One region of the Metabacillus schmidteae genome, then DNA from elsewhere that is predicted to be linked to it. Evidence: predicted binding sites of a transcription regulator. Region 1 holds the regulator's gene; each other region holds the start of a gene.
The links. Region 1 encodes LexA, which represses DNA repair genes until DNA is damaged. Its sites were predicted from a motif close to CGAACATATGTTCG; they were not measured.

Region 2: HWV59_RS13595 (YolD-like family protein) is a predicted target of LexA. The motif match lies at 2,220-2,233, and genes of this name have one in related genera.
Region 3: ruvA (Holliday junction branch migration protein RuvA) is a predicted target of LexA. The motif match lies at 5,291-5,304, and genes of this name have one in related genera.

What each region holds. Positions count from the first base shown of each region.
Region 1 is NZ_CAESCH010000001.1:2,517,108-2,525,529, forward strand. Features, by position in the region: gene hflX (GTPase HflX) at 1-925, shown strand, start outside; gene HWV59_RS12060 (methionine gamma-lyase family protein) at 928-2,202, shown strand; gene HWV59_RS12065 (MerR family transcriptional regulator) at 2,308-2,709, shown strand; gene glnA (type I glutamate--ammonia ligase) at 2,772-4,106, shown strand; gene lexA (transcriptional repressor LexA) at 4,186-4,806, opposite strand; gene yneA (cell division suppressor protein YneA) at 4,962-5,273, shown strand; gene HWV59_RS12085 (YneB family resolvase-like protein) at 5,309-5,965, shown strand; gene HWV59_RS12090 (DUF896 domain-containing protein) at 6,136-6,366, shown strand; gene sirA (sporulation inhibitor of replication protein SirA) at 6,646-7,095, shown strand; gene HWV59_RS12100 (YneF family protein) at 7,182-7,400, shown strand; gene HWV59_RS12105 (YkvA family protein) at 7,680-8,111, opposite strand.
Region 2 is NZ_CAESCH010000001.1:2,808,146-2,816,567, reverse strand. Features, by position in the region: gene HWV59_RS13620 (NUDIX hydrolase) at 1-260, shown strand, start outside; gene HWV59_RS13615 (NUDIX hydrolase) at 297-797, shown strand; gene HWV59_RS13610 (AAA family ATPase) at 856-1,416, shown strand; gene HWV59_RS13605 (Spo0E family sporulation regulatory protein-aspartic acid phosphatase) at 1,502-1,720, opposite strand; gene HWV59_RS13600 (hypothetical protein) at 1,777-2,157, opposite strand; gene HWV59_RS13595 (YolD-like family protein) at 2,274-2,906, shown strand; gene HWV59_RS13590 (hypothetical protein) at 2,987-3,346, shown strand; gene HWV59_RS13585 (hypothetical protein) at 3,608-3,814, shown strand; gene HWV59_RS13580 (hypothetical protein) at 3,814-4,368, shown strand; gene HWV59_RS13575 (hypothetical protein) at 4,374-4,517, shown strand; gene HWV59_RS13570 (hypothetical protein) at 4,653-5,252, shown strand; gene HWV59_RS13565 (hypothetical protein) at 5,245-5,433, shown strand; gene HWV59_RS13560 (hypothetical protein) at 5,528-5,695, shown strand; gene HWV59_RS13555 (hypothetical protein) at 5,699-6,085, shown strand; gene HWV59_RS13550 (hypothetical protein) at 6,230-6,646, shown strand; gene HWV59_RS13545 (hypothetical protein) at 6,796-7,065, shown strand; gene HWV59_RS13540 (ATP-dependent DNA ligase) at 7,409-7,954, opposite strand; gene HWV59_RS13535 (penicillin-binding transpeptidase domain-containing protein) at 8,259-8,422, shown strand, end outside.
Region 3 is NZ_CAESCH010000001.1:4,022,531-4,030,952, reverse strand. Features, by position in the region: gene nadC (carboxylating nicotinate-nucleotide diphosphorylase) at 1-772, shown strand, start outside; gene nadA (quinolinate synthase NadA) at 785-1,894, shown strand; partial or broken gene safA (SafA/ExsA family spore coat assembly protein) at 2,207-2,363, shown strand; gene HWV59_RS19785 (YhcN/YlaJ family sporulation lipoprotein) at 3,812-4,537, shown strand; gene HWV59_RS19780 (BofC C-terminal domain-containing protein) at 4,665-5,186, shown strand; gene ruvA (Holliday junction branch migration protein RuvA) at 5,376-5,984, shown strand; gene ruvB (Holliday junction branch migration DNA helicase RuvB) at 5,994-6,998, shown strand; gene HWV59_RS19765 (DUF2905 domain-containing protein) at 6,991-7,191, shown strand; gene queA (tRNA preQ1(34) S-adenosylmethionine ribosyltransferase-isomerase QueA) at 7,474-8,422, shown strand, end outside.

The DNA of each region.
Region 1 (8,422 bases):
TCAACGTGCAAAGTCTAAAGAAGGAAAGCTTCAAGTTGAACTGGCACAACTCCAATACTTACTCCCAAGATTATCAGGTCAAGGTATCTCCCTGTCACGGCAAGGCGGAGGAATTGGAACAAGAGGTCCTGGTGAAACTCAATTGGAAACTGATCGTCGACATATACGAAATCGAATTAATGAAATTAAACAACAGCTTTCGGCCGTAGTTCGTCATAGAAATCGTTATCGGGAGCGTCGTAAGAAAAACCAGGCGTTTCAAATTGCATTAGTTGGCTATACAAACGCTGGTAAATCAACAATTTTTAATCGATTAACAACAGCAGGAAGTTTTGAAGAAGATCTTTTATTTGCTACTTTAGATCCGATGACACGCAAGGTGTTGTTACCTTCAACATATCAAGCATTAATTACAGACACTGTTGGATTTATTCAAGACCTTCCAACTACACTTGTTGCAGCTTTTCGCTCAACATTGGAGGAGGTAAAGGAAGCTGATCTTATTCTCCATGTAGTGGATAGCTCTAATGATGACTATTCCAACCATGAAGAAACAGTTTATAAACTTTTAGATCAACTCGAGGTAACAGATAAGCCGATTTTAACAGTTTATAATAAAAAGGATAATGCTCCAAATTCATTTGTACCGTCTCCTTCTGCTGATTATGTAAAAATTACAGCATTTGACAAAAAAGATTTAGAACATTTATTAGCTAAAGTTGAATCGATTGCTAAGGGATCTATGAAACACTATTCCATCCTTGTACCATCAAATGAAGGGAGATTAATTTCTCAATTAAAAACAGAGTCATTAATTGTACAATTACAGTTTAATGAGGAAAGAGAAATGTATGAAATTGAGGGGTTTGTTCTGCCTGAACATTCAATTAATTCACAACTAGAGAAGTTTAACGGAGAGGGTTAAAAATGTTTAATTTTTTGAAATATGGTGAAAAGCTCGCACCGATAGTTGAAAATGTAGAAAAAAAGATACAATCTATTCATTTAGAAATAGACAAAATGAGTGAACTGAATCAATTCAAGGTTTTAAAAAGCTTTCAACATCATAGAGTTAGTGACTCTCACTTTATGCCATCTACAGGCTACGGCTATGACGATATAGGAAGGGATACACTGGAAAAGGTTTATGCAGATGTGTTTGGCGGTGAAGCAGGATTAGTTCGACCGCAAATTATCTCGGGCACTCATGCCATATCCATCGCGCTGTTTGGAGTTTTAAGACCAGGTGATGAACTTCTATATATCACAGGCAAGCCGTATGACACGCTTGAAGAAATTGTAGGAATAAGAGGTAGTGGGGTCGGATCTTTAAAAGAATTCCAAATCGGTTATCAAACTGTTGAATTAATGGATAATGGAGCAGTTGATTATGAAGCAGTGAAACATGCTATTACAAACAAAACCAAAATGATTGGAATCCAAAGATCAAAAGGATATGCAACAAGACCATCGTTTACAATAGCAGAAATAAGAGAAATGATAAATTTTGTTAAATCTTTAAAAGAAGATATTGTCATTTTCGTAGATAACTGCTATGGTGAATTTGTAGAACAATTAGAACCTTGTCATGTTGGTGCAGATTTAATGGCCGGATCACTAATTAAAAATCCTGGCGGAGGACTTGCTAAAACAGGAGGTTATCTTGTAGGAAAGCAAGAGCTAATTGAAGCTTGCTCATATCGCATGACATCTCCGGGAATAGGAGCCGAAGCTGGAGCATCTTTATATAGTCTGCAGGAAATGTACCAGGGTTTCTTCTTAGCTCCACATGTAGTGGGACAAGCTTTGAAAGGAGCGGTATTCACATCCGCATTCTTAGAGGAACTTGGGTTAAAGACAAGCCCGATGTGGAACAGTAAGAGAACGGACTTAATACAGTCTGTTCAATTTGATGATCCTGACATGATGGTTGCATTTTGTCAAGCAATTCAATATTCTTCACCTATTAATTCTCATGTAACACCATATCCGAATTATATGCCTGGGTATGAAGATGATGTCATAATGGCAGCAGGTACGTTTATACAAGGAGCTAGCATTGAGTTGTCTGCAGATGGACCACTCAGGGCGCCTTATGTCGCATATGTCCAAGGCGGCCTTACATACACTCATGTGAAGATTGCAGTTTGTTCAGCAGTCGATTCTTTACTAGACAAAAACTTAATCTCAATTGTTAGTTAACTACCAAAATAGATGGTGAATCTATGTTATGTAAGCTGACATTTGATTGACACATAATGTTACATAGGTTATAATGAAATCAGTTAACTAAAAGGAGCGAATAACATGAGTGATAATATTCGACGCTCAATGCCCCTATTTCCTATTGGAATTGTTATGCAGCTCACTGATTTATCTGCAAGGCAAATTCGTTATTACGAGGAAAATGAATTGATCTTTCCAGCTAGAACGGAGAGCAATCGAAGATTATTTTCTTTTAACGATGTAGATAAATTATTGGAGATTCGTAATCTGATTGAGCAGGGTGTGAACCTAGCGGGAATTAAAGAAATTTTCTCTCGTAAAAGTACACATAATGAAGAAAAACAAGAGCAACCTAAAACGGTTGAAAAACCTGATCTTAGCGATTCAGAATTACGAAAACTTCTTAAATCCGAGCTTATGCAGGCAGGTCGTTTTAATCGGCCTACATTAAGACATGGAGACATGTCAAGATTCTTCCATTAATTATTATAGTAGCAATGAAAAAATTGAATATAACTTTTTGAAATTGGAGAGGAGATTTTCAAGTGGCTAAATATTCAAGAGAAGATATTGTAAGTTTAGTAAAAGAAAATAATGTAAAATATATCCGATTACAATTCACGGATATACTTGGAACGATCAAAAACGTTGAAATCCCAACAAGTCAGTTAGATAAAGCACTTGACAATAAAATGATGTTTGATGGTTCTTCAATTGAAGGTTTTGTACGTATCGAAGAATCTGATATGTATTTATATCCTGACTTAGATACATTTGTTATCTTCCCTTGGACAGCAGAAAAAGGAAAAGTAGCTCGTTTTATCTGTGATATTTACAATCCGGATGGTACTCCGTTTGCAGGTGATCCACGTAATAATTTACGTCGTATTCTTGCTGAAATGGAAGAGCTTGGCTTTACTGATTTCAACTTAGGGCCAGAACCTGAATTTTTCTTATTTAAGTTAGATGAAAAAGGCGAGCCGACTCTAGAACTAAATGATAATGGTGGTTATTTTGATTTAGCACCAACAGATCTTGGCGAAAACTGCCGTCGTGATATCGTTCTTGAACTAGAGGAGATGGGCTTTGAAATTGAAGCTTCTCACCACGAAGTTGCACCAGGACAGCATGAGATCGATTTTAAATATGCAAATGCAATTAAAGCATGTGACGATATCCAAACATTCAAGCTAGTTGTTAAAACAATTGCTCGTAAACATGGTTTACATGCTACATTTATGCCTAAGCCATTATTTGGAGTTAATGGTTCAGGTATGCATATGAACTTATCTTTATTCCGCAAAGGGGAAAATGCATTCCTGGATCCAAATGGAGATCTTCAATTAAGTGATACGGCAAGACAATTTATTGCAGGTGTTATCAAGCATGCACCAGCATTTACAGCAGTTACAAATCCAACAGTAAATTCTTACAAACGTCTTGTACCTGGTTATGAAGCACCTTGTTATGTTGCTTGGTCTGCACAAAACAGAAGTCCATTAATTCGTATTCCAGCATCTCGCGGCTTAAGTACACGTGTTGAAGTACGTAGTGTTGACCCTGCTGCAAACCCTTATTTAGCAATGAGTGTTTTATTAGCTGCAGGTCTTGATGGAATTAAAAACAATCTTGATGCTCCAAAACCAATTGACCGTAACATCTATGTTATGTCAAAAGAAGAGCGTGTTGAAAATGGTATTGTTGATTTACCGGCAACATTGGCTCAAGCATTAGATTTACTAAAAGCAGACAGCACTATGAAACATGCATTAGGTGAACATTTATTCGAGCACTTCATTGAAGCGAAAGAAATCGAATGGGATATGTTCCGCACGCAAGTACACCCATGGGAAAGAGAACAATACATGTCAATGTATTAATAGAAATAAAGCCTCAACCTCTGTTGAGGCTTTATTTGTTTTTTTATATGAAAAAAGCTTATCTTCTAAGAAGATAAGCTTAGTGTACTGTTCGATAAACCCCAATTACTTTTCCTAAAATACTAACATTTCGTAAAATAATTGGCTCCATCGTAGAGTTTTCAGGTTGCAGGCGAATATAGTCTTTTTCTTTGAAGAATCTCTTACATGTTGCCTCGTCATCTTCTGTCATAGCAACAACAATATCACCATTGTTAGCCGTCTGTTGCTGACGGACAATTACTAAGTCTCCATCTAAAATACCAGCCTCAATCATACTTTCACCCATAATTTCCAGCATAAAAACATGTTCATCTTCCGAAACATAACGGTCAGGTAAAGGAAAATATTCTTCAACATTCTCGATAGCTGTAATCGGAAGCCCTGCTGTTACTTTCCCGATGACCGGGACATTTACTACATTAATTTTTGGAATATGATTTGTTTCTTCTTCTAAGATTTCAATTGCTCTAGGTTTTGTGGGGTCTCTTCTAATCAATCCTTTGGATTCTAATCTAGCTAAATGTCCATGGACCGTTGAGCTTGAAGCCAGTCCCACCGCTTCACCAATTTCGCGAACAGAAGGTGGATATCCTTTCTTTTGGACCTCATCTTTTATGAAGCTTAAGATATCTTGTTGTCTTTTTGATAGTTTTGTCATCTTTTGTGACACCTCGGATCCTCTAATTTATGTTTATTATAGCATCATTTACCTTTATATACAAACATAAGTTCGAAAAAACACTTGACTAGAACAATTGTTCGTACTATACTTTACTTATAAATACGAACAAATATTCTTATGAGGTGTTACTTATGAAAAAAGAGTCTTTATCTTACATTCTAGCTTTTTTTGTTGTACTATTAGCCATAACAGTAGGAATTACTTATACCAATAAAACCGATAGTTTAGAAAACTATCACCAAGTTGAAATTAAAAAAGGTGATAGTCTCTGGACGATTGCAGATCAATTTCAAGATAAACATAATATTTCAAAACAGGATTTTGTCAAGTGGGTTCAGGAGAAAAATGAGATTCATTCTTCTACATTAACACCAGGAGAAATCGTTTTTGTACCAATACATAAAGAAGAAGTTCATCAATTTCAACAAATAGCAAGTGAATGAATTAACACAGATCTAGTGAATAGGTGATGATAAAAATGAAGGCCGTTATTTATTGTCGAGTTAGTACAGAGAAAGATACACAAGATACTTCAATTGAAAGACAAAAAGAAGAGCTTCTTTCACTAGCTGCAACTCACAATATGAACGTTATTAAAATAATAGAAGAAAGACATAGTGGATATGATGTAGATAGGGATGGAATTATTGAAGCGCTTGAGTTGTTAAAAGATAAGAAAGCATCTGTCCTTTTAGTTCAAGATGATACTAGATTAGGGCGTGGTCACGCAAAGATCGCGCTTTTACATGAAATAAAGAAACTACAAGCATCCATTTTCACTTTAAACGAAAAAGGTGAGCCGGAGTTATCTGAAACAGATTCAATGATACTGAGTATACTGGCTACAGTTGAAGAATTTCAAAGAAAGCTGATAAATTATAAGATTAAAAGAGGGATGCAGCGTGCTATCCAGAATGGATTTAATCCTCAAAAAAATCTTAAGAACCAAGACCAAGCAGGAGGTAGAGAGAAGATTGAGGTCCCACTTGAAGAAATAATTAAGTTGAGAAATAAGGATCTAACATTTCAAGAAATAGCTGCTACCCTTAGAGGACTTGGATTTGATGTTAGTAAAGCTACAGTTCATAGAAGATATAAAGAGCACATTGAAGAAACTCAATTCAACTCGAAATGAGAGTTGATCTCAGTACTAGTACTTCCATACTTATTAGTTGTCATTTGTCTCGCTGTTTAGTATGATGACATTTGTAGGAAAAGTATATCTAAATTATAGATTTTGTTAAAACATAATTTAGACTATTTTACCTGTTTAGAATAGACTAGTGTTGAGAGGAGTAGTATTGAATGTTACCTAAATCTAAAATAGATCGAATAAATGAATTATCAAAGAAATCAAAAACTGAGGGCTTAACGGAAGAAGAGAAGGTAGAACAACAAACTTTACGCAATGATTATTTACATGCTTTTCGTTCTTCGATGAAGAATACACTAAAAGGTGTTACAGTTGTTGATCCAAATGGCAATGATGTAACCCCTCAAAAAATTAAAAATGAGAGAAGAAAAGATCTTCATTAAATAGGAGGAGCAACTATCATTCCTCCTATTTTTTATTTTCCTGTAGAGCATGGAGAGCTGAGGTAAGCCTGGTGCTTAAGAAAGCTATGCAGGTGCATTCCAGTACTGTCCATGGAAAGAAAGTGCCTGCAGTGGAACCGTAATATTTTTAACATCTATATTATAACAAAAATTATCAGTTCTGTTCGACAAAAATAGTGTCTTCTCTCTCCAGTTTAAGACAATTATTTCTTTTGATTTCTTATATAATGTGAGAAATAGATAGTTGGGGAGAGTGAAATGGTGAGACACTATTATATATATTTAATAGAAGAAGAGTTTGCAAGTCACTACTTTGGACGGGAATCTAAAATCTACCATCTGTTTCAAGACTTTCACTGGACAACAGTACGTTCAGCTCATGGAAGTACAATTGAAAAGCAAATACAGTATATCACTAAGCCAATCCCGGCATTATTTATACATCAACTGCTAGGAACTCATCTATCAAAACGTTCGGATTATCAAATGTTTCATAATATACATAAAATTGTACTAAAAGGAAACGTCGGCAACGCAACGCTTATTGTAAAAAATCGCCATCTAGAACTTTCTTCTGATGGAAGTTTTGAAGCGGAAACCATTTTTTTTGAAGTGTTAAGAAAGTTTGATCCTTGTTTTTTAGCAATGGATTTTAAAGGTGAAAGATATGGTTGGTTAAACCCTATAAAAGAAAGAAATTTTGGCTGAAATATAGAGAAATTATAGTTCAAATGTTGTATAATAGCTATTGATTTAGTACACTGTAAGATAGACAACATGAAGGAGGAGTACCAATGGAATTATGGGTTGTTATTCTAGTAGGCGTTCTAGCACTACTTGCTGGAGTTGCACTAGGATTTTTCATTGCGCGTAAATATATGATGGATTACCTGAAGAAAAATCCACCTATTAATGAGCAAATGCTAAAAATGATGATGATGCAAATGGGAATGAAACCATCCCAAAAGAAAATTAATCAAATGATGTCTCAAATGAACAAAATGCAAAAATAAGAAAAACGTTGGTATAACAAGGTTTAAAGACTTGTGTTGATATATATTATACGTTATCTTTTATGAATAAAAACAATTAGTGAATTTTTCATCAGAGTATCGTTCTTATTTTTGATTTATTTTCATTAGACCAAATCAAAACCACTTATTTTGTTGGAAACTATTCCAATGAATGGTGGTTTTTTTTGTTATTAGGATGAATTGAAGAGTATCTATTATAGTTGACACAGGTTATACCAAACAATAAAATAATAAGGCTCCTTAGAGAGCCAGGTAGAATTAATCTTCATCCTTTTCTTTATCTTCTTGATTTACTTTCTTATTCATTTTATCATCTACAGTTTCAGTCTCAGAGACTGCTTGATCGCCAAACCATATTCTAACTCTTTCTTTTGCCTTATATTTCACTTCGTCATCGATAAACATTGCTACTGTAACAAGTGCTCCAAATAATCCTGACATATCATCAGTATAACCAGCAGGAAGTAAATCAGGGAAGAGATCAACTGGAAGAATGAAATATCCTAGTACGCTAATAATTACAGTTTTAGCCCAAACAGGAGTTGTTGGTTTTTGCAGAGTATAAAAAAGTAAAAGTGCTACATAAACAACTGAAACACCAGCTTTTTTGCCAAATTTCTTTAGCTTACTCCAAAAAGAATCATTCGAAAAATGCTTAGAAAAGTTTTCAGGTTTTACATCCTGTGACATTATAATACCTCACATATAATATTTATTTGGGTCATGACATAAATCTATTTTACCAGAAAATTTTATAAATGAGATATATTGTTTAGTAAATGAATCGGTAAATTGAGAAAAGTGGTCTGTAAAAAATGCAGTAAAGCTACGGTGTTAAGATGTCAAATCAAAAAGAGGTAAGAGGAAGGGAGGCTTTTGTATTTAAAGATAATGTACTGAACATATGTTGTTAGAAAGTGGGGAACCATGATCTTTGAACAATTAACAGGTTGTATGCAAAAAAGGAAAGCACCTATATAGCATGCCTTCCTATACCGCAA
Region 2 (8,422 bases), 290 kb from region 1:
GTGAACTTTTTGAAGAGACTGGTTTAAAAGCTGAGAATTTTAAATTTCTTGATGTTTTGTCAGGAAAAGACTTTTATTTTCAATACCCAAACGGTGATGAGGTCTATAACGTTATATGTGTATACCTTGCAGAGGGTACCAGTGGTGTTTTATCCATTAATGATGATGAAAGTTTAAATTTAAAATATTTCAATATTGGTGAGTTGCCTCCTCATATTGATGAAAGGGCTAGGTTTATTATTAATAAACACATTATTTAGTTTGTACAAAATAAGCTTATAGGAGCTGATCCTTAAATGGGGATGTCTGACTATTATAAAAAACTTCGGGAAAAGGTTGGAAATGAATTATTATTTGTGCCAAGTGTTGCAGGAATAGTCCGTAATGAAAGGGGAGAGATTTTATTTCAGAACAAAGGGAATGGAGAGAGGTGGAGTCTGCCAGCTGGAGCAATTGAAGTTGGAGAAGCACCTGCTGAAGCAGTTGTACGTGAAGTTTGGGAAGAGACAGGACTAATTGTTATTCCAAAGAAATTATTGGGGATATTTGGTGGTAAAGATTTTCGTTATGAATATCCAAATGGTCATAAAGTTGAATATAATGTCTATGTTTTTGATTGTGAAATAAAAAGTGGTGACCTAAATCCAATAGATAGCGAAACTGTTGAATTACGTTATTTTAATCCTTTGAATATACCAGAATTGGCTGTACAATACCCAAAATCCTTATTCTTAAATGAAGAAAATTCAGAAGCTTATTTTCAGTGGAACAAACAATGGTTGGAAAATCTTTCTTGAATTAATAATATGGTTCTTTGACTAAATGGCCTGTATTCTGCAGAATGGAGTTGCATTTATGAAAAGGTTAGTTATTATTACAGTCGGCAAAACCCATAGTGGTAAAACCACATTTGCTAAAGCTTTAGAACTTCAGTTAAACGACTCACTTGTAATTGATCAAGATAACCACGCTGAATTTATTAATTCATTTTACAAATCCATAGTACCTAAACAGGGACCTAATACTTTAAAGTATGCTATAACTCAAACAATTGTTGATTATGCAGTTAATGAGGCTAATAATCACCTCATTCTTTGCAACGCAAATCGTAATCAAAAAGGTCGGTTAGATCTACTTGAACATTTTCATAATAAAGGATTTGTAAGTATCATAGTTAATTTTGATATACCAGACCAAGTTCTTCGTGAGAGAGTCGAAAAGAGCCAGCGAAGTACGAGTATTTTTAGAAGTGCTTCTTCTTTTATGGAAGTGCTAGCTAGACAACAGTCTGAGTACGATAACTGGGATGTTATAGCACCAAAAGAAGGAGAAGCAGATCATTTATTCTTAATTAAAGATAATGAGGAAATAAAGACTGTTATTCAAAGAATTGTAAGTATTGCAAGAAATTCCTAATTTTTATAGCTTATTTAATAAAGAAAAGATATATAGAAGTAAAAAATCTGCTGGTATTATTTCCAACAGATTTTTTTATATATAATCAGAAAATCCTATTAACGGATCTCGCCTTATTCATGTTGTTAATTTTTATGTATTGACATTCTAAAACGTATTGATCAATCTCACGGCTAATATCTAACGTTTTTGGGTTTATAAAGCCATTAGAATTTATTGAAAGTTTAAGGTCCTTTTTTAGTTTATTAATTTCAGAATCTAAATGAATCATCAAATCAGACAGCTGCTTATCGGTGGAATTCATTTCAATCACTCTCCAACTATTTAATCGTTAAAAATATGGCGAATAACTCTAAACGTTTAGTTATGTATTCGAAAACGTGGATCAATAAGACCTGTAAAGACCTTTGTTTTTGAATAAGTTAAGTTACAAATAAATGTGTTGAGAGCAAGTTTTACAATCCAGTTAATCTTTGTAAAGTTAAAGTGCTGTAACGCAATGTTGAATAAATCTTCTTTTAAGCCGTTTGGTAAATAGCACTGTAACCTAAATTTGTCGTCACCTTCTGGTGGCACTAATATACCAATAACACTAAAGCCCTCATTATTAACCATTTCCCTAAATGAATACAAACTTAGAAGAATAATAGCATTTTTAGACATCCCAATCTCTTCTGCTAATTGATCAAGTTGATTGCTAAGATCCATTGGAATATCTAGTTGATAGGAGTCTTTCTTCATATAACCTCTCCTTTTTTGTCAGCATTTTGATTGAGCAATTTGATCTTTCCGATTATTGAACACGAACATATATTCGATTATACTTTAACTAACAAATTAATGGAAGGGGGTTTCCAATGAATCATGATGAACAGTATAGGATTATGTTTGTAATAAGAGTGCCTTCTGAGTTGCAATTGTTAACCATTGTTGGCACAGATTATTGGAATGGAAGTTTATTCGTGTGTAAGCTGCATTCACCCAATGATTCAATTGATCTAAATTACAACACAAGTCATTTTCCTAAAGACTTGTTAAACCATATTGGTAAAGAAAAAGAATTAATAGACAGAGGTTTTTATGATTTACAGACGTATGAAATTAGTCTTTTTGAAAAGAAGATTAAGGCACAGAAGGAGTTCAAGATGAAGAACATTAAAGATCGAGGACTAGCTAAGAAGTGGGCTCCTTTTCAAAGTCTACCTGACCAATGGAAGGGAGTTCGAAAAGTTTTTCAAGATGATAATAAAATAGCCAAGCCTATACTTGATGAGGATGAATTAGAAGTGATCAACAATCATATTATGGAATCCTTAGAAATGGAAAAACCAATAATGTTTAAGCTATATGAAAATCAAGGATATGTTAAAAGCGAACCTGGAGTTGTATCAAAGGTCGATCCATTTCAGAAAATGATAAAAATAATTGATGCAGAAGGGTCATTAAAATCTATTTCTTTTAAACAAATTGTTGGTGTAGAAGCTATCTGACTTTTAAAGAAGGGGAAGTGTGATCGGCTTAATTGATGTAATCTTGTTCGTTTTAAAGAAGGTTGTATAGTAAGTGATCCTTGAACAATCATGATATACCATTTAATTTATATTTCATGGTTAGCACGAAGTTAATAGGAACGAGTGATTCTATGTATTGTAAAAAACATGATAACAATATTGATCCTGAAAGTTATAAATATTCGGAGAAGATTTTTAATCAAATTAGGTTGGATGATAATTGGGTTGATTTAGACGTTAAATTAGCCTTTAAAGAGCTAATCGAAAAGTATGAACCTCATTATGCTGTTTTTGAGTTAGTGAGAAAAGGTGTGCAAGATAAAGAAATTACTTCCTTGTTAGAGTTTGCTGGCATTTCTGAACAAATAGCTAAACACTTAATAAAGAAGAGTAAATATAGACTTAGTAAGCTCTTATAAAAACAGTTTGGTTAACAGAGTTTTCTTGATTTTAACCTTAGCGATACAGTACGGAAGGAATGGCCATGTATAAAAACTTATAAGAAACAGGGATTAAAATGTAATGAAATCATATAGTCCCAACCTGAACATGACTATTCAATATGATTAACAAGAAGGCTTCTATAGAAGGAAGCCTTTTATATCCAAGACAATAAGGTCTTGTACATTTAAACCTGTTATAAAGGTGTTTTAAAGACTTATTGAATAAGAGTGATGATAATGAGAGAAAAAAATGACGCAAAAAAACTAGAAAGATTGAAGTATTATCACAAAAATGATTTGAAGTTTATTAAAACCGAACTTGATGACATCAAACGTCTTCTTTCACAGAAAGATTATGAATGTGTGAACTTTAATTTAGATTATCTTATTGATAGAGTCGGAAATTGGATCAAAAAAGCTGAAAAGGAAGAAGGGATAAGGTGATGGGAACATTTTATACACTAGGAATTATTCGTCAATTCGAAACAACAGCTGATAAAGGACCTGTAAATCGTTGGGGTAGAGAACATCGTTCATTAACAAGAGAAGAATGGATTAAAGCTTTACGGGAAAGAATTGATCCTTATATTTACCATTTAGAACTACAAGAAGACGGATCAATGCATGGATTTTTAAAGAATGAAATTTTCCAACAGAATATCAACGGATTTTATGACGTTTTGCGTGAAATCTTAGGAGAACGAAGAAACACGAACATTGATCATTATGCAGAGTTTACTTGTAATAATAAGAAAGGTATTCATGATGATTCTGACGATAGCAATGGCTATTCTATCGAGGGTGCACACCCTATTCACATTATTAATAAAGATGGTCTCGGCATTAAGATCAAGTATGATTTTATTATGCTTATGTTAGAAGGCAAAGTGTTAGTTGAAGAATTTAATACCGATCCAGTATTAATTAATTACTTATTCCGTAATAGTAACATCAATAATCCACTTAAAGGTGCTGTTACCAGTCAGGTCGTTGAGTGATAAAAATGAGTGATAAAATTAATGTCGATGAAATAGTTGAACAGTTAATAGCCCTCTGGAAAAAGGGTGTATCACAAGAGATTTTAACTGATACTACGAGAAATTATCTAAAAATGTTAAAGCTTGCAGGCGATGAACAAGGCTATTGATTCCAAAAATAAAGAAAAGGCAGTTGGAAGAAATTGAGTGATAAAAATGAATGTGTATAATGATTGGTTGATGCTTATTACGTTTGTAATTGCTATTATCAATTCCCTTGTGGCTATTATCGGTGTGAAAGATGCTTGAAAAAAAACATCGGCTACTGTAGAAGAATTAAAGAAATCGAAAAACAAACAGCTGGAACTTTCACTATTACTATTAGTGGTTATGTTTTACTACTTAATGGAGGTGTTGTTTGGTTGAGTGAACGTAAAGACGATAAAGCAGCGTGGGAAGTACTTGCTGACGAACTTCTAATTGAGGAAGAAAAGGCGGAATGGTTGAAGAAAAAAGATCGTGAAGAAGTGAAGGGTTACGATATTCAACAAGGCGTTAGCACAAGGGACTATTACGAAAGAGTTTTAAATGATTTTGTTGAGTCCCAGCGACAAGGTTTCGAAGGTATTAAAAAAGAAATCGAAAAAGCCAAGCAGCTAATGATCGATAGAGGATACACTTTCGATAAACAAGAGACAGTCGAACATAAGGATCCTCAAATTAAACCCGAAGAATTTCTGCTTAGTGATGAAGAGATACGTAAATTGGCTGAAGAATCTGCTAGAGAAAGTGGAATATACTTGAAACAAGAAAGGTATATAAGAGCGTTCACAAAAGGTTTTAAATCGGCTCAGGAACGTACATATAAAAGATTAAAAGAGTTGGAGTGTGGTCGGAATGAGTAAAAAAGATCGAAACTATGATGATTTTGCCGAAGCTGAACGAAGAGCAGAAAGTCCAGAAGAAGAATGGGTTGAATTCGATGAAAACAAAACGGCAGAGGAATATGTTGACGAATTACTGCAGCTACACAAAGAAGGTAAGTTGAAGCTGAAAGCTGATCATGAACTAAAAGATAATGATTAACTTAAGTCCTGACATCGAACATTATTCCATTTTATTTATCTTTTTTTCGTTCTTTATCTTTTTTCTCGTGGTGAAATTCAAAGGGAATGCAAGTTTGAAGGACAGAATTAATCTGTTTTTTAACCTTTATGAGAATGATGAAGAGTTATCCGAGGAAGAAGTACGAGTAAACAACATAGCAAGTAAGCTGATGGAGCATACAGCCATGATTTATATAGGCTTTATAATCGCTGGTGCTATTTGGTGGATTGGAGGTAATTGATTAATGGATCCTAAATTTTTAGCTGAATTTGAGGGATTTTATCAAAAGGGAATATCTCAATGGGATGAGGATATGGTCAAGAGGATGAGAGTTACATATACAGAAGAACAACTTCGAGAAATATTTATGTATGACTTTCAGCGAGAAAAGAATAAACCTAAACTTGAAATAAAACTTGAACCGCAAGCGATTAATTATGATGTGGTGGAATATTACCTACCTGAAAAGTGGGAGATGGATAACGGTTTTCTCTTACTAAGTGAAAGAGATCGTTATGATGCCTGGAAGATACTTACCTACAATTTCGGTTTAAATAAGATGCTAGATACATTACCTTGTGAGTTGATAGAAGAATATCTCCAGAAAAGGCTGCGAAATGAACATGAATGACAAAGACAAAGAAAAAATAAAAAAAGAGTTCATCAATCGTTGTAAAAATGCTGTAAATCAAGGGTTTGAAGTAAAGAAAATCACACCACAGTATTCATATCCCTTTAAATTCAATATTAAATTACGGCTGGAGGAAGAAACTAAATGAATGAAAGACTATGGGACTATCTTTTAGATGATGAGAAAGAGAGTTTTGAGCTGGCACAAATGAAGATAAAGTATGCAAGGTCAGAAGGAGATCTTATACTTTCAGAAACAGTGATCAAAAGCTTAGTAAAAAAAGCATATGACAGATTTAAATCCCAAGAAGATTACAAAGAAGAAGCTTCAAAAATGAAAGAAAAGTTATACAAAGATTTAGAGGAAATTAAAAATAAAATATTTTCTCCTATAATTGAATTACATAGGCTTAAAGACCAAGATTTTGAAGTTTTAAAAGACAAATCTATTAATGCAGTAGAAATGGATCGTTATCTGCAGCAATTAATGTCCGAATCTTCAAGTGACCATGAACAAATCTTAAATGAGATCACAAAGTATGTGTTCGATAAAGCAAAATAAAGGGTTTGGATCATTTAAACCACTAAAAAAAATCGTTGAACCAGCTGGGACCTTAAGTAAGGAAATATATGTGTCAAAGACTGGTGTTAAATTAACGACAGTAACGGTAAAAGGCAAAGGAAAAATAAAGTTTTCTAAGTAGGTGTGAAATGTATAGACATATCCATCAAAGAATTAAAATAACTGGAAAAGAAGCTGCTGACATCATAAATGAACTATCTGGAAAAAAGATAGAATCTGACGAAGAAGTTAAGGCGCGTGAGGAAATGTTTAAGAAATCTAAAGACTTGCACTTAAAACATGGGCCAATGGTCAATCAAAATAATCCTTACAAAATAGAAATCTATCCATCACACCCTCTCTATGAGGCAATTAAGGAACTTCTAAAAAAACATGAAGAGACCGAAAAATCGGAGTAAAAGTCGTAACAATATATGTTCTTATTAAAAGAACCCCTTATATGGAGTAATTAAAGGACCTTTAATATCATTTTAAAGGTCCTTTCACTGTATCCACTGATTGAATGATGGTATTCTCAATTTTTTAGATGAAGTTAGATTACGATATTTCACATTACATTTTATAGGATCAATTAACTGAAGGTCTCCTCTTGTCTCGATAATTAGCTTATTTTTATGAAATAATTTACGTTCTTCTACTGGCATGAACTCCATAACACCAACATGTTCACCTTTATTTGAAACATAAAAAGAGTTGTCCCTTTCGTTAAATCCATAAATATCGACGTTCATAAATTTGTAATTAATAACTTAACCAATCATAAGATCTTTTATTGATTTGGTATGTGGAATCAACCTTCTTCATAACAATACCTTCAAGATCTCTTTCTTTTACTAAATTAAAATATGCTTCTCCGTGACCAATAACGTATTGTGATTTAGCAATATGAGGATGTTCTCCATCACGTATCACCTCATCTAATATTTTCTTTCTAGAGAGCAAAGGTAAAGAAGTTATATCTTTACCACCATGGTAAATTATATCGAAAACAACAAATTGTACAAAATGTTTACTTTTTGATGATTTAAAGCGCTCAATCATATATTCGAAGTTAGGGACTCCATTTTGATCAGAAACAATAAGTTCATCATCTAAAATCTTTCCCTCTTCTATATCTAATAATTCTTTGAAATTATAAGTTATTTCATTACCATGCCTAGTATATAATCTCGTTTGGGCATTAAACCTCGTTAGAATCATTCGTATGCCGTCAAATTTGATTTCTGATATGAAAATATCATCATCAAAAGCTTCACCTCTATGAAGGAGCATAGGGCTAATAAACATAACATTCACCTCTATAATTATTCAAACAAGGTTATAAAGAAAGATAATTAGTAATTAAATGGAAATATGGGGTTGCTAAGAAAGGTCTAAAAATTGAGAACTTGAATGATTAGATAAATTTAATCCCTTATTCAACAAACAGGCCAGATTGTGGAATAAAACGAATGCATAATTTTATTTGTATCCTTTTTATGTAATGGGGAAAAACATGTCGACTTTTGAATCTAGTTTGTAGTTTTTGTAAAAGGGTCCATATGTTAAAATATTCCTAGTAGTCATCAAATTGTCGTAAACGAGGTATAAAATGAATTTTAAAAAGTCAGTAAATATGAATCGAGGATCTGCATTTCTAGCAATAATTTTTTTGATTTTGTTTATAGTAATCTTATTTCGCTTCTTATATATAATGGTCACTGGATCAATAGATGGTGTTAACCTTGTTGAAAATAAGGAACGTAGAATAACCAA
Region 3 (8,422 bases), 1.5 Mb from region 1:
GGTAGATATCTCAAGTCAAACAATCTTTGGCAAAGAAGCTAAAGGTGAAGCTGTCATAATAGCAAAAGAAGACGGTATTTTTTCAGGTGCAGAAATCATTAAGATAGGATATTCGTTATTTCAGACAGATCTGCAAATAAATGTAAAAAAGAAAGATGGAGAACAACTGAAAAAAGGAGACATCATTGCTGAACTATATGGACCTGTTTCCGTCATTTTAAGTGGAGAACGTGTAATACTGAACGTTCTCCAGCGGATGTGCGGGATTGCTACTTTAACAAATAAAGCTGTTCGACTTTTGAATTCAACTCACACGAGAATATGTGACACTCGAAAAACTTCACCAGGGTTTAGGATGTTTGAAAAATATGCTGTTCGCTGTGGCGGTGGTTTTAATCATCGATTTGGACTATATGATGGTGTCATGATTAAGGATAACCACATTGCATTTGCAGGATCTATATCAAACGCTGTACAAAAAGTGAGAAAACAAACAGGTCATATGGTGAAGATTGAAGTTGAAATTGAAACGGAAGCACAACTTCATGAGGCTATTGAGGCAAGAGCAGATGTTATTATGTTTGATAATCGTTCACCGGAAGAAGTGGCAAGATTTGCCGAGATCACTCCAAAATCGATTATTACAGAAGCGTCAGGAGGTATTGGATTGGACAATCTTCCCGACTTTAAAAATACAAATGTTGATTATATTTCGTTAGGAATGCTGACCCACTCATATCAATCTTTGGATATTAGTTTGAACGTTAAATAGGGGGGAAAAGGAATGGAATTATTAGATATATTAGAACATGAAAAAAGAGAAATGATGCCTGAATGCTATAAAAATTTATCAATTGAAGAAATGGAGCAAAGAGTTTGGGAAATCAAACAAAAATTTGGATCAAAGCTGTATATTCCAGGACATCACTACCAAAAGGATGAGGTTGTCCAATTTTCTGATGTGACTGGTGATTCATTACAGCTGGCCCAGGCAGCAGCATTAAATAAAGAAGCAGAATATATTGTTTTTTGCGGTGTTCACTTTATGGCTGAAACGGCAGACATGCTTACATCTGAACATCAAAAAGTCATTCTGCCGGACATGAGAGCCGGCTGCTCTATGGCTGACATGGCTGACATCGAGCAAACGGATCGTGCCTGGGAAAAACTTCAGAACATATTTGGAGATACGATTTTACCTTTAACATATGTTAATTCTACAGCGGCTATTAAAGCATTTGTTGGTAAAAATGGTGGGGCAACGGTTACTTCTTCAAATGCAAAAAAAATGTTGGAGTGGGCTTTTAAGCAAAAAGAACGAATTTTATTTCTGCCGGACCAGCATTTAGGGAGGAACACAGCCTTTGAATTAGGGATCCCATTAAACCGAATGGCAATATGGAATCCAATTACTAATGAGCTTGAATACAATGGAAATGAAGAAGATATTATTGTTATTCTTTGGAAAGGCCACTGCTCAGTACATGAAAATTTCACCGTGAAAAATATTGAACATATCCGCCAAACAGAACCGGATATGAAGATTATTGTTCATCCGGAATGCAGCCGTGAAGTTGTGGAATTATCTGATTATGCTGGATCGACCAAGTATATTATTGACATGATAGAAGCTGCAAAAAAAGGAACAAAATGGGCGATTGGAACAGAGATGAACCTTGTAAATCGATTAATTCAAACCCATAAAGATAAAAGGATTGTTTCTCTAAACCCTTTTATGTGCCCATGTTTAACAATGAATCGAATTGATTTGCCTCACCTATTATGGACGTTAGAAGGTCTGGAAAATGGTGAAATTATTAATCAAATTACAGTCCCGGAAAATATAACAAAGGATGCTGTTTTGGCATTAGATCGTATGTTAGTTAATGTATAAAAGGAAAAAGGAATCAGCCACTACTTAAAATGGCTGGTTCCTTTTTTTGTTTAGGTTAATAAATTCAGACTATTTAACATATGCATGATAATAAGCTTGCTTTTATAGGTTTATCCACTTTTATAAGCTTTTTATCATATTCACCATTTTACATTCATAAATTGTTATGAAGTTTGTTGGCATTATGCATCTGTTTATACTTGTTCAACATAATGAATTAAGAAAGTGAATAAGAAAATCATTATGTTCATTCCTACATCATGTACAAATGATGATGGTAGATGTTTATTTTTTTGCTTAGGAGGGAAAGCGTTGAAAATTCATATTGTCCAAAAAGGCGATACTTTATGGAAAATTGCAAAAAAATATGGGGTTGATTTTGAAGAACTAAAGAGCATGAATACACAATTAAGTAACCCGGATTTAATTATGCCAGGAATGAAGATTAAAGTGCCTTCAGGGAATGTTGCAGTTAAAAAAGAAGCACCAATTCAACAGGCTGCACCAATTAAGAAGGAAATGCCGAAAGCCGAACATCCATTTGCAAAGGAAAAACCAAAGGCTGTTGTTGATGTTGAAGATACAGTTCCTAAAGAGCCTGTATCAGAAAAACCTTCAAAACCGTATATACCTCCTGTACCTAATGCTCAGCATCCGGTATATACTGGGATGGATGTGAATAATTATTATACGGTGAATATGGCAATGATGCCAAATATATCCAATCCACCTTTACCACAAAAGCCGGCAAATGTGTTACCTGAGATGACAAAAGAAGAGGCAGAAGTAGAAAAAGCAGAGCCATATTACTTACCAGAAGAAAAACATGAGGAGGATTCAAAAGATATGGCAAACATGCCTAATATTCCAAACATGCCGAACATTCCTAATATGCAGATGCCAACACAAACACAACCAGCGATGTATCAGCCGCAACAAGTTGCACCACAGTACATGGTTCCAGTATCACCGGTTTTACCAGGTTCAGGACTATGTCCACCTTATTATCCAATGCATCCGATGCATCAAATGCATCCAATGCCATATGGGTACAGCCCGGCAATGATGCCACAAGCACAACCGTACCCAACAGCAGTTAGTCCTGCTGAATTTGATGAAGATGATGATTACGATTACGATAATCCTCATTATACAGCACCAACTATGCCTTATCCACAGGCTGTTGCTCCTGCACATTATGGGCATGGTTTCCCGGTTAATCCATATGCGGGTGTACCTGTTTCACCTGTATTGCCGGGACCGGGATTTGGAGGCTATCCAAATCAAGTAATGGGAGCATATGATGAAGCACCTGATCAATATCAAAATATGCCGAATCAGGCATACCCTCAAGGAGTCGCACCTGCGTATGATCAAGGAGATTGTGGATGTGGCGGTCCGGCACCAGCACCATATGGCTATCAAATGCCGATGCAGCAACCTTTCTATGGTCAACAGCCAATGATGGCACAACAACCAATGATGGCACAACAACCTTTTGCACCATACGGGCAACAACAAGGATTTAATCCAGCCCAACAAATGCAGGGGCCAGGTGGTCAAATGTTTGGCATGCCAAACTATGATCGCGAGGAAGAAGAGGATTAAGAATTAACAAAAGCAGGGGGAATTTTCCTCCTGCTTTTTTACTGCTTTGGAAATTAAAAATTCTTGAACTGTGGATAAGCGCTTCCAGGTCATAAGCCACAAATGAATTGAAGACAAAGAACGTCTTTATTCATTTGCGTCTTATTTGCCCTAGGCTGTTCAAGGCGCTTGCGCTTTTGTTCTTTCCCCATTATTTAAAAGTATTGTCGATAACTAACAGAGTCATCCTCCTTGTTTAGGTACATGATAATATTGAGCATCTCTTATGCTCACAGTTCATAGTATCTTTATTCCAGGGAGGTTGTTGTTTTGACAAAAGGTAAAAAAGCCATAGCTTTTACTGCATTAGCACTTTTAACAACAGGTTTAACAGCTTGTAATGGGGACCAAGGTGCTGTAGAAAATACCCGAAACACAAATCAAGCTCAACCGATAGGATATTATACAAACGAAGATACTAATGGTGCAGATAATGAAGGTCCTGTTACAGAAATGATGGATGGGATGAATGATGGTGATAATAGAAATCATTATTTTCGCCAAGTGGATAATAGAAACAACAATCGAAATATGAGCAATCCTACAGTTCCATTAGGAAACAATGATACAGGACTTGTTCGGGATAATCGCTACAGCAATGGAGATGCGAATTATCATAGACATTTGAATGAAGTAGGTTATTATAACCGCGGAGACGGTGAGATTGCACAAAAAATAAAAAATAATATAGAGAAAATGGACAATGTTGATAATGCACGAGTTCTAGTGACAGATGATAACGTGCTGGTTGCCGTTGACTCCAATGATCGTAATGATCGTGATATGAAGGAAAAAATCACCAACCAAGCCCGTAAAATGGCCGATGGAAGAGATATACAAGTTGTAACAGATGAAGGGACATTTAGGCGTATTCGAAACATCGATAATGATATTCAAAATGGTGTTGATAAGGATGTCATTGACACCGATATAAACGAATTACTGAACAATCTTGGAGATGCAGTGCAACGTCCTTTTAATGCGAATAACCGATAATATTTAAAAACAAGGAGCAAATGCCCCTTGTTTTTTTTGTAAGAGTTTTTGGTTAAAAATACTATTAATGGCTACAATAATAAAAGATGAAGTGTGAATTTATATGAGCGAGGTGAGATAGGTGAGAATGACTTATCACAGTCGCATCCTTACCGTATGTAGTTTTGTTTTTCTCTTTATTAGTCTTATGAGCATTAATACAACGCCTATCATGGCACAAGAAAATAGTATAAAGCAGCCTTTATCTGTAAAAGTGGTATTGCAAAGAAAATATTTAGATGGTGAAGTAAGTGAGGAAATTATCCAAGAGAAAGTAGCTTCTATAGAAGAAATTGTGGAAATGTATTCGGAATGGCAACTTCTTGAACAAAAAAACGACAGTGTAATACTTCAAAGAGAAGTTGATGATATATCACCTTTATTAAAGACAAATGGATATTTCGGCATTACAGGGGATGGGACTTTTTCAATTTTTAACGGTAGACCAGGTTCAAATGATGTAATTCAGTCTTTTTTTCAAATTGATGTGAAAAAATTAGAAAGCCATAAACATGATGAATTAATAGAAGGAATAAGAATCGAATCTAAAGATCAGTATTTAGAAGTTCTAAAAATATATGAGACATATTCTAAGGTTGAAAAGAAATGATCTTATAAGCTAATTCGAGAAATAAATTCGGGTTAGCTTTTTTTAATGAGAATTGCAAATTTGCAATTCAAAGTAAACCATATTAATGGTATTATATAATGATGAGAACAATTGTACGCTAAATATAAAATTCTTCTGATGAAAGAAATTATTTGTTACAATGAGGTACAGTCACAAGAGGTGAGAGCAATGATTGAATTTATTAAAGGATTTGTGGATCATATAACCCCTGAGTATATCGTGATCGATCATCACGGAATTGGCTATCAAATTCATACTCCTAACCCTTTTAGTTATTCAAAAAATCGAAAAGAAGAAAATATTGTCTATACATATCAACATGTCAGAGAAGATTTAATCGCGTTATACGGGTTTTCTACGCGCGAGGAAAAAGCTTTGTTCATGAAACTATTAAATGTAACAGGGATCGGACCTAAGGGGGCTTTAGCCATTTTAGCTTCTGGAAATCCGTCACAAGTTATCGAGGCAATAGAAAATGAAAATGATACGTTTTTAGTAAAGTTTCCAGGAGTAGGGAAAAAAACAGCTCGTCAAATCATTCTGGATTTAAAAGGAAAGCTTGGCGATATAGCTGCCTTATATTCCCCAGATCTCTTTAATCATGAAGAATTAGAAGATAAAGAGTCAGCAAATCATGCATTAAGTGAAGCAATTGAAGCGTTAAAAGTGTTAGGATATGCTGAACGTGAGATTAAAAAAGTTGTCCCATCCTTACAAGAAGAATCGTTAACAACAGATCAATATGTAAAAAAAGCATTGCAAAAGCTATTAAAGTAAGGTGATAACATGGATGAACGCCTTGTATCAAGTGAAGCGGATCTACAAGAATCATTTATAGAACAAAGTTTAAGACCACAGTCATTGTCACAGTATATAGGCCAAGATAAAGTGAAGGAAAATTTAAGAGTGTTTATCGAAGCTGCTAAGATGCGAAACGAAACACTTGATCATGTCCTTTTGTATGGACCACCTGGCTTAGGGAAAACAACTTTAGCAACGATTATTGCAAATGAAATGGGAGTTAATATAAGAACAACCTCTGGACCGGCAATTGAAAGACCGGGTGATCTTGCAGCTGTATTAACTGCACTTGAACCGGGGGATGTTTTATTTATTGATGAAATTCATCGTTTGCATCGATCGATTGAAGAAGTGTTATATCCTGCGATGGAAGATTTTTGCTTGGATATCGTTATTGGTAAAGGTTCCACTGCAAGATCTGTCCGTTTAGATCTCCCGCCGTTTACCTTAATTGGTGCTACGACGAGAGTGGGACTTCTAACAGCTCCACTTCGTGATCGATTTGGTGTCTTAAGTAGACTAGAATATTATGATGAACAACAGCTTTCTTATATTATTGAAAGAACAGCTGATCTTTTTGGCATTGGATTGGAACATGAAGCAGCAATTGAAATGGCCAGAAGATCCAGGGGAACGCCACGAATCGCCAACAGGCTTCTAAAAAGAGTCAGAGATTTTGCTCAAGTTATGGGAGAAGATACCATATCAACTCAATTAGCGGTTGATGCACTTGAAAGACTTCAAGTTGATAAACTTGGCCTTGATCATATTGATCACAAACTTCTTCTGGGGATTATTGAGAAATTTCGTGGCGGACCGGTTGGAATCGATACAATTTCGGCAACAATAGGAGAAGAATCACATACAATTGAGGACGTTTATGAGCCGTATTTATTACAAATTGGTTTCCTGCAAAGAACCCCAAGGGGAAGAATTGTAACAGATCTTGTTTATAAACATTTTCAAATGGAGGCTCCTTATCATGATTGATTTTCCAAAAATATTAATGATCATTGGCGGAATCCTTCTAATAGTTGGTTTTTTTATGCAGTTTATTGGAAAACTACCAGGTGATATTGTATTTAAAAAAGGAAATACAACGGTCTTTTTCCCAATTGTAACGTGTATAGTTATCAGTATTATTCTATCGTTTGTATTCTCGATTTTAGGTCGATTTAAATAAATAGCTCTATTTTAGAATCTTGTTTTTTAACAGTTCCTTTGAGCAAAACTATTTAGGTTGATTGGAGCGAAAGGTGCGAGACTCCTGTGGGAGCAGCGGGACAGGTGAGACCCCGCAGTCGCAAAGCGACGAGGAGGCTCACCGCACGCCCCACGGAAAGCGAGCATCCTGTAGCGGAAATCAACCAACCGAATACTAATCTAAGAACTACAAAGATTGTGAAAACAACCAATATAAAGAATAGCACTGATAAATAAGTAAGATAGAAATTAGGTGAATGTTTTGAAAGTAGAATTATTTGATTTTTATCTTCCTGAAGAATTAATTGCACAAGTTCCGTTAAAAGAACGTGATGCGTCAAGGTTAATGGTTCTTCAAAAAGATAATGGTGAACTTAAACACGAATCGTTTAAGTCTATAATTAATTACTTACAAGCTGGTGATTGCTTAGTATTAAACAATACTAGGGTAATGCCTGCACGATTATTTGGTATGAAAGAAGATACTGGTGCCGGTATCGAAATTTTACTGTTAAAGCAACAGGAAGATGATGTGTGGGAAACACTTGTCAAACCTGCTAAAAGAGTGAAAGCAGGAACAGTAATTACATTTGGTTCCGGCAGTTTAAAAGCAACTTGTGTTGGAACGAGTGATCATGGCGGCAGATTGCTGAAGTTTGATTATGACGGAATTTTTTATGAAGTACTTGAGAAATTAGGAGAAATGCCCTTACCACCGTATATAAAAGAACAATTAGATGATCGTGAACGCTATCAAACTGTTTTTTCCCGTGAAATTGGTTCTGCGGCAGCTCCGACAGCTGGATTACACTTTACTGAGGAAATTCTTGACCAGTTAAAGGAAAAAGGAGTTCATATCGCCTTCATTACTTTACATGTTGGGTTAGGAACCTTCCGTCCCGTAAGTGCTGATACAGTAGAAGAGCATGAAATGCATGCAGAATTTTATCAAGTAACAGATGGAACGGCTGCACTGTTAAATAACGTGAGATCGAATGGTGGAAGGATAATTACAGTCGGAACAACTTCTACAAGAACCCTTGAAACGATTGCAGCTAAACATAATGGTCAATTTGTTGCTGAAAGTGGCTGGACGAATATTTTTATTTATCCGGGCTATGAATTTAAAGGAATTGACGGAATGATTACAAATTTTCATCTCCCTAAATCATCCCTGATTATGTTAGTTAGTGCTTTGGCTTCAAGAGAAT